One region of the Neobacillus canaveralius genome, then DNA from elsewhere that is predicted to be linked to it. Evidence: a T-box and tRNA genes for the amino acid it is inferred to sense, from the RefSeq annotation. Region 1 holds a T-box; the other holds one or more tRNA genes.
The links. A T-box is a leader RNA that pairs with one kind of tRNA and senses whether it is charged. The one in region 1 lies ahead of ABC255_RS08005 (glycine--tRNA ligase), so its partner is inferred to be a tRNA-Gly.
Positions count from the first base shown of each region.

Region 1 (3,614 bases):
TTGCTGCTTTTGTAACTAATTCAGCTGTTTCCCCCACTGAATCAGATACTACATATATGACAGGCGTAATCATTCTTCCTCAACAGCTCCTCTGGAAAATCCATTATTATTATCTACATTACATTCAGATATTGAGATGTTATTAACCATTCCCCAATGCCACGAATGCTTTTGTAATATTTGTCTTGGTAATTCTCCCAATTACTTCATATCCATTTTCTGATGGCTTAACTATAGGTAAAGCATCAATTTGTTTATCAATGAGTAGTTTTGCAACATCGATTAAATTGTCTTCCATTTCACACATCGTAATATTTGGCATCCTAGTCATAATGATGTTGATTGGTAGTGCTGTAAGCTCTTGTTTGCCAATACTCGCTCTAAGAAGATCCTTCCTTGATAACACACCAACCAGAAGAGAGTTTTGGTCTACAACAAATAATGTTCCCACATCCTCAAGGAACATTGTACAAATCGCATCGTATACCGAAACATTTTCCTTTACTAACACAGGGATTGAATTATAATCTCTCACAAGTATTTTCTGAAGATTTTCAGTCAAAAGTTGAGTTCCTGATTTTCCTGTATAAAAATACCCCACACGCGGTCTTGCATCTAAATATCCAGCCATTGTTAGGATGGATAAATCAGGTCTTAAGGTTGCTCTTGTTAGGTTTAGCTGTTCAGCAATATTCTCCCCTGTTATCGGTCCATTGTCCTTCACAATTTGAATGATCGTTTCTTGGCGTTTGGTCAGTTCTATTTTTCTCACCACCATTTTTAATACATTATGTAGAGGGGCGGTAAGGACCGCACCCTCAAAAAATCAGATTAAAACATAATTTTTTCTTGAATAAAGGTAACTAATTCCGCGATTGGTACGCGTGTTTGTTCCATAGTGTCTCGGTCTCTAATTGTTACCATATTGTCTTCTTTCGAGTCAAAATCATAGGTGATACAAAATGGTGTACCAATTTCGTCATGTCTTCGGTAACGTTTACCAATTGAACCTGCTTCATCATAGTCAACGGAGAAATGCTTAGCTAATGTTTGGAACACTTCCTTTGCTTCCTCAGAAAGTTTCTTAGACAACGGAAGAACTGCTGCCTTAAATGGTGCAAGTGCAGGGTGGAAGTGCATAACAGTTCTAGAGGTTCCATCTTCAAGCTGTTCTTCATCATAAGCATCAATTAAAAATGCTAAGGTTACCCTGTCCGCACCTAGAGATGGCTCAATGCAATAAGGAACATATCTTTCATTTGTCTCTGGATCAATATAGTTAAAATCTTCACCAGAGAATTGCATATGCTGCTTTAAATCATAATCCGTCCGTGAGGCTACACCCCAAAGTTCTCCCCAGCCAAATGGGAATTTATATTCAAAATCGGTAGTCGCATTACTATAATGTGATAGTTCATCTTCTGAATGATCACGAAGTCTTAAATTTTCCTTATCCAATCCTAAAGAATGAAGCCATTGTTCTGCAAAGTTCTTCCAATAATCAAACCATTTCAAGTCCTCACCAGGTTTACAGAAAAACTCAAGCTCCATTTGTTCAAACTCACGAGTACGGAAAGTAAAGTTACCAGGCGTGATTTCATTTCGGAAGCTTTTTCCGATTTGCGCAATCCCAAAAGGTAATTTCTTTCTCATCGTACGCTGAACATTTTTAAAATTAACGAAGATCCCTTGTGCTGTTTCTGGGCGAAGAAAAATTTCATTCGTGCTAGACTCTGTGACCCCCTGGAAGGTTTTAAACATTAAATTGAATTGGCGAATGCCGGTAAAATCATGGCTGCCGCAGTCTGGGCAGGCAATATTATGTTCTTTGACCAGATCCTCCATTTTATCAAACGGAAGTCCGTCAACAATCATTTCGATTCCCTTTTCATCAAGAGCATTTTCAATTAACTTATCTGCACGATGGCGTGCTTTACAGTTTTTACAATCTATCATTGGATCGTTAAAGTTGCCGATATGTCCGGAAGCTTCCCAAGTTCTTGGGTTCATTAGAATGCTTGCGTCCAAACCAACATTGTATGGTGATTCTTGAACAAATTTCTTCCACCATGCTTGTTTAATATTGTTTTTAAATTCTACTCCAAGTGGACCGTAATCCCATGTATTTGCCAGACCACCGTAGATTTCTGAACCTGGAAAAATAAAACCTCTATGTTTCGCGTGAGAAACAATTTGCTCCATTGATACTTTCATGTTCATTACTCCTCTTCAATAAAATAAAAAACTCTCGTCGCTATGCTTAAGATAAGCATAGGGACGAGAGTTACCCGCGGTTCCACCCTATTTGCTGCTAGTAAAAGCAGCCTCTTTTATGTGCGTTATATACACATGATATGCTCAAGAACGCCTTCCTTAGGTCCCTATTCCCTAGCTCACACCATCCTAGGTTCGCTTTTATAGAGATTGCTAAGTACTCTTTTCCATCATAGCAACTATTTATTATTAAGACACATAATATCGAAATCTAAAATAAATGTCAATAAGGCAGCTATATTTGATTTCGAAATTTTTCCATTGATTGAAGAAATTTCTTTGTTTTTAGATAGAGACCTGAATATTCTTCGTAGTACGCTGTTATAACCTGTTTTAACTCATCTTTGGTTTCTTGCTTTACGGAGATGTTCCCTAATCTTGCAAGATCAAAAAAATAAAATAGACGTAATAATTTTACAGATGATGGCGATAATTTATAATGGTATGGATCCTTCCCTATACATCGGTGGCATATAAACCCGCCCTCCCGAATGGAAAAAGAAAAAAGTCCGTCTGTGCTGCCGCAAACGGAACATTGATTTAGAATTGGATGTAATCCCAATACATTCAGCATTTTCATTTCATAGATATTCATCAGAATATCAGGATCATATCCTTCATTCAAATAATTAAGCGTTTGAAAAAGAAGTTCAAAATGAAATGGGTTTGGTTTTCTATCATCGGTACATTTATCAGTCAATTCAACAATATAACTAGCATATGCCGTTAGGAATATATCTTCACCAATACCGCGGAGGCTGGTAATCAGTTCTCCCTGCTGCAGGCTGCCTAAACCAGTTCCTCTTTGGACTAGAAAGTAGCCGTGGGTAAAAAGCTGGGTAATGGAGGAAAGCCGGCTATTGGGCTTTTTTGCTCCTCTAGCCATAACACCAATCTTTCCCCATTCCCTTGTATATAACGTAATAATTTTATTTGTTTCACCATAATCTGTAGTTCTAATGACAATGCCTTCACATTTTTGGAGCATATAGTCACCATCCCGATACATTAGACAAACTTATGAAACGGGAAAATCCATTTGCGCTAGATCTTCATTCTGATTTCCGGGTATTTCTTGGTTTTCCTTCTCCATCTCTTTATAGAGAAGATAAGTGTCAATATTACCTGTCTGTAGGAATACTTTCCACGTAAAATCCATCATCGAAAACCCCACCTTTCATGTTTAGACTAGCCTTTTAAGAATCCCAAACCTTACAATTATCATAGCCTGCCCAAGCAAAAATCATAAGACGAAAAATTTGTTAATGTTGTCCATGCATAATTTTATATAATCCCAAATATTCTAGTTAGGGTTTAGATATCAATATTCATCTTCATTG
Region 1 is NZ_JBDFLL010000001.1:1,625,343-1,628,956, reverse strand. It holds gene ABC255_RS08015 (pyruvate, water dikinase regulatory protein) at 1-73, opposite strand, end outside; gene ccpN (transcriptional regulator CcpN) at 143-778, opposite strand; gene ABC255_RS08005 (glycine--tRNA ligase) at 832-2,214, opposite strand; T-box leader at 2,271-2,457, opposite strand; gene recO (DNA repair protein RecO) at 2,510-3,262, opposite strand; gene ABC255_RS07995 (YqzL family protein) at 3,293-3,436, opposite strand; gene era (GTPase Era) at 3,596-3,614, opposite strand, start outside.

Region 2 (3,614 bases), 720 kb from region 1:
TGGCAGAATATATTGGCAAGGTGGAAGTAAACGTAGGAAACACCGCTTGTAAAGTTCCACTTGCAACAGATTACATAAAGAAAATAGAAGTGAAAAATAGAGTAGGATTAAAGCGGAAGACTTGTATATGTTAGATATTTATCATTAGTTGCGTGTTTCCTTTAAGGAAGTACGTATTTTTTTTATATACATACAGAACATTTGTTCGTGTATAATAGTGTTGAAGGAGATGACTCAAATGGCAATACGCGATAGAGGCAAATTAAAATGGCGGCCAGCGTCTTTTATGCCTGAAGGGTTTGCAATGACTCGTGCCATGTATAAGGATCAAGAACGACAGGCAAAACCAATACTTGACGAATATCAGAGAGAGGAGTTTGACCAGCAAATTTGCTATGCGATGGAGTTTCACTTGCGGTTAAAGCTAACCATTTGGCATGATGGTTTTTTACAAGAAATTACAGGTAATGTCCATTACATCGATCCCATTAAACGCCATTTGCGTGTTGAGAGTAAACCAGGAGAAATTCAGCGTGTGGACCTAGACTGTGTCATTGGAGTCGTGGTAGTTGACTAACCAAAATGAGGATAGTCCATTATGGATTATCCTTGTTTATTTTATTTAATTTTCTAATAATATAAAAAAGTTCAAAAAGTTGTAATATTTATGTTGAATTTACCCTTTCTACATTATGTATAATGAAAACATAAGAAAGGTGGAGAAACAAATGAGGAAACGTAGCATGATAAGCTTTAAGAAATTAGTCGATGAAAACAAACAGGAATTAAAAAGTGATCACAAAGCGATGGAGAGAATTGAGGCGAAAATTGATAAAAAACATTCAAAAAGATAAAAACTTCAAATATAGAAATTATTAATAAAGAGCAACCGTTACAAAAAATGGTTGCTCTTTATCATGTTTATGGGGAGAATTTTTAAGCCAAAATTGATATACTTACTATAAGACAGGCAGTGGAGATGTTCAACAAATGAATTTTATTACAAAACTTTTTGCAAAAGAAAAGAAATTAACGATCGATTTTTGTGAAAAAAACCTTAATCGTTTTTTAACGGAAGACATACAAAGTGAGTATAGTACCTTCCTGAGTAAAAAAAATATCGAGTATAAAGAGTATCAGTGCCAAAGCCGATGTGAGGAATGCAAAAACTCTCCTTATGCGATTGTTAATGGCGAATTTATTGCGGCAGGGGATTCAATGGAATTATTGCAGAAGCTCAAACATCTCCAGAGTGATAAAAAGTAGTTTACAACTTAGCAGTACGATGCTATAATATTTCATGTACTATTGATAGGGCGTATAAATGCGGGTGTAGTTTAGTGGTAAAACCTCAGCCTTCCAAGCTGATGTTGTGAGTTCGATTCTCATCACCCGCTCCAATTCTACTAAATGGGCCTATAGCTCAGCTGGTTAGAGCGCACGCCTGATAAGCGTGAGGTCGATGGTTCGAGTCCATTTAGGCCCACTCAAATGAATAGTGATACAAAAACCGAACTTTAAAAAGTTCGGTTTTTTTGCGTTTTCGGGGAAAAGATATGAAAAAGCAGTAGAGAGGAAGTGGATTCATGCCTGAACTGCCAGAGATGGAAAATTACCGAAGATTGTTAAATCAAAAAATAGCGGGACAGACCATCACACAAGTACAAATCAATCGAGAGAAATCCATAAATGTGAACCCAACTCTCTTCATTAATATGGTCGCGAATCAGAAGATCGTCACAGTCAATCGTAGAGGGAAGCATTTACTCTTTCATTTAGATAACGGACAAGTTTTGTTGCTTCATTTAATGCTAGGCGGCTGGATGTATTTTGGTACAGAGGAAGACAAGCCTGACAGGACAATCCAGGTTCGTTTATCATTTGGGAATCACCATCTTTATTTTATTGGGCTTAGGCTGGGGTATTTACATTTATATAGTGAACAGGATGTTCAAAAGGAATTATCTCCGCTCGGTCCAGAGCCATTTGATCCACAATTCACAGCACAAACATTCTTGAAGCTGCTGGGTGACAGACGGGGGAAAATCAAAACAAAACTCCTTGATCAGGAGTTTATTGCGGGTATTGGAAACTGCTACTCTGATGAAATCTGTTATCACGCAGGAATCAAAACCAAACGGAGTATAGAAGACATAGAGGAGAATGAACGAAATCAACTCTACCAATCCATGAAGCATGTACTCCAAGATGCGCTTAAGCATGGGGGCTACATGGAAAATCCTTTTTACAAAGGGGATAACCTAACAGGAGGATATAATAACCTTTGTTTGGTGTATGACAGAGAAGGAGAAACTTGCAAAAGGTGTGGAAGCACTATAATGAAAGAAATGATTTCTTCTCGTAAAACCTTTTTCTGTTCTAACTGTCAAAAATAGGGGAAACTTGAATCCTACCGTTCGCGGTAGGATTTTTTTGAAGAATTAAATAATTTGTCAAAAATATGTTGAACTAAATGTTCCCTATAGTGTATAAATGTAATATACTATATATTAATAAGTATAGCACATTTAAAAATTCAGTATTAAAAATAACATGATTATATTGAAAAGGGGGTCAATGTGATTAAACTAACGAAACGCCAAGATGAAATTCTAAAGATTGTGAAAGAAAGCGGTCCGATTACAGGGCAGCAAATTGCAGAGAAGCTTTCCTTAACAAGAGCAGCCTTAAGACCAGATTTAGCGATCTTAACGATGGCAGGGAATTTGGATGCAAGACCTCGCGTCGGTTATTTTTTCAATCATAACCATGTGGTAAAGCAGCAAGCGGAACAATTCATTCTCCGAAAAGTTGCGGATTATAAAGCCCACCCGATCGTCGTTGAAAAATCTACTTCTGTTTATGATGCGATTGTTCAACTGTTTTTAGAAGATGTAGGGACGCTTTATGCTGTTGACAGTGACGGCTATTTAGCCGGGGTTATTTCTAGAAAAGATTTACTAAGAACAGCTATTGGCAATAAAGACTTGCAAGAATTACCCTGCAGCGTCATCATGACAAGAATGCCTAACATTATAACCGTTACACTTGATGAAACCTTGTTAGAGGCTGCAAAAAAGATGATCACCAATCACATTGACTCCTTACCTGTAGTCAAAGAAATCAATCCGGGAAACCATACATATTTACTTGTCGGTCGGATTACGAAAACAACCATTACACGAGCATATCTAGAAATGATGGAGCAAAATTCGGTATAAAGGGGAGTGGCAGTGATTTTAGGAGATAAGGAAGTTGTCTATGTGGTTTCAGACTCGGTTGGGGAAACAGCAGAGTTGGTAGTAAAAGCGGTTGCGACACAATTTAACGGAGGTAATGTTGAGATTCGCCGTAGTTCTTATGTTGACGATTTTGAAGACATTGAGGATATCCTTATTCTAGCGAGGACAGGAAAATCAATTATTGCCTATACGATTGTCATTCCTGTTCTAAAGGAATATTTAGATCGACGGGCGGCAGAAGAAAACATTATGGCTGTGGATTTGCTTAGTCCGTTGATGAATGCATTTACCACTAGTTTTAATAAGACTCCTCACCATCAACCAGGATTAATGAGAAAACTAGATGAAGAGTATTTTAGAAAAATAGAAGCC
Region 2 is NZ_JBDFLL010000001.1:2,346,651-2,350,264, forward strand. It holds gene ABC255_RS12070 (DNA alkylation repair protein) at 1-134, shown strand, start outside; gene ABC255_RS12075 (YolD-like family protein) at 239-577, shown strand; gene ABC255_RS12080 (FbpB family small basic protein) at 729-854, shown strand; gene ABC255_RS12085 (DUF1450 domain-containing protein) at 991-1,266, shown strand; tRNA gene ABC255_RS12090 (tRNA-Gly) at 1,327-1,400, shown strand; tRNA gene ABC255_RS12095 (tRNA-Ile) at 1,413-1,486, shown strand; gene mutM (bifunctional DNA-formamidopyrimidine glycosylase/DNA-(apurinic or apyrimidinic site) lyase) at 1,587-2,396, shown strand; gene ccpN (transcriptional regulator CcpN) at 2,580-3,221, shown strand; gene ABC255_RS12110 (pyruvate, water dikinase regulatory protein) at 3,228-3,614, shown strand, end outside.
Region 2: it has a tRNA-Gly gene. The T-box ahead of ABC255_RS08005 (glycine--tRNA ligase) is inferred to sense a tRNA for this amino acid. The anticodon was not compared.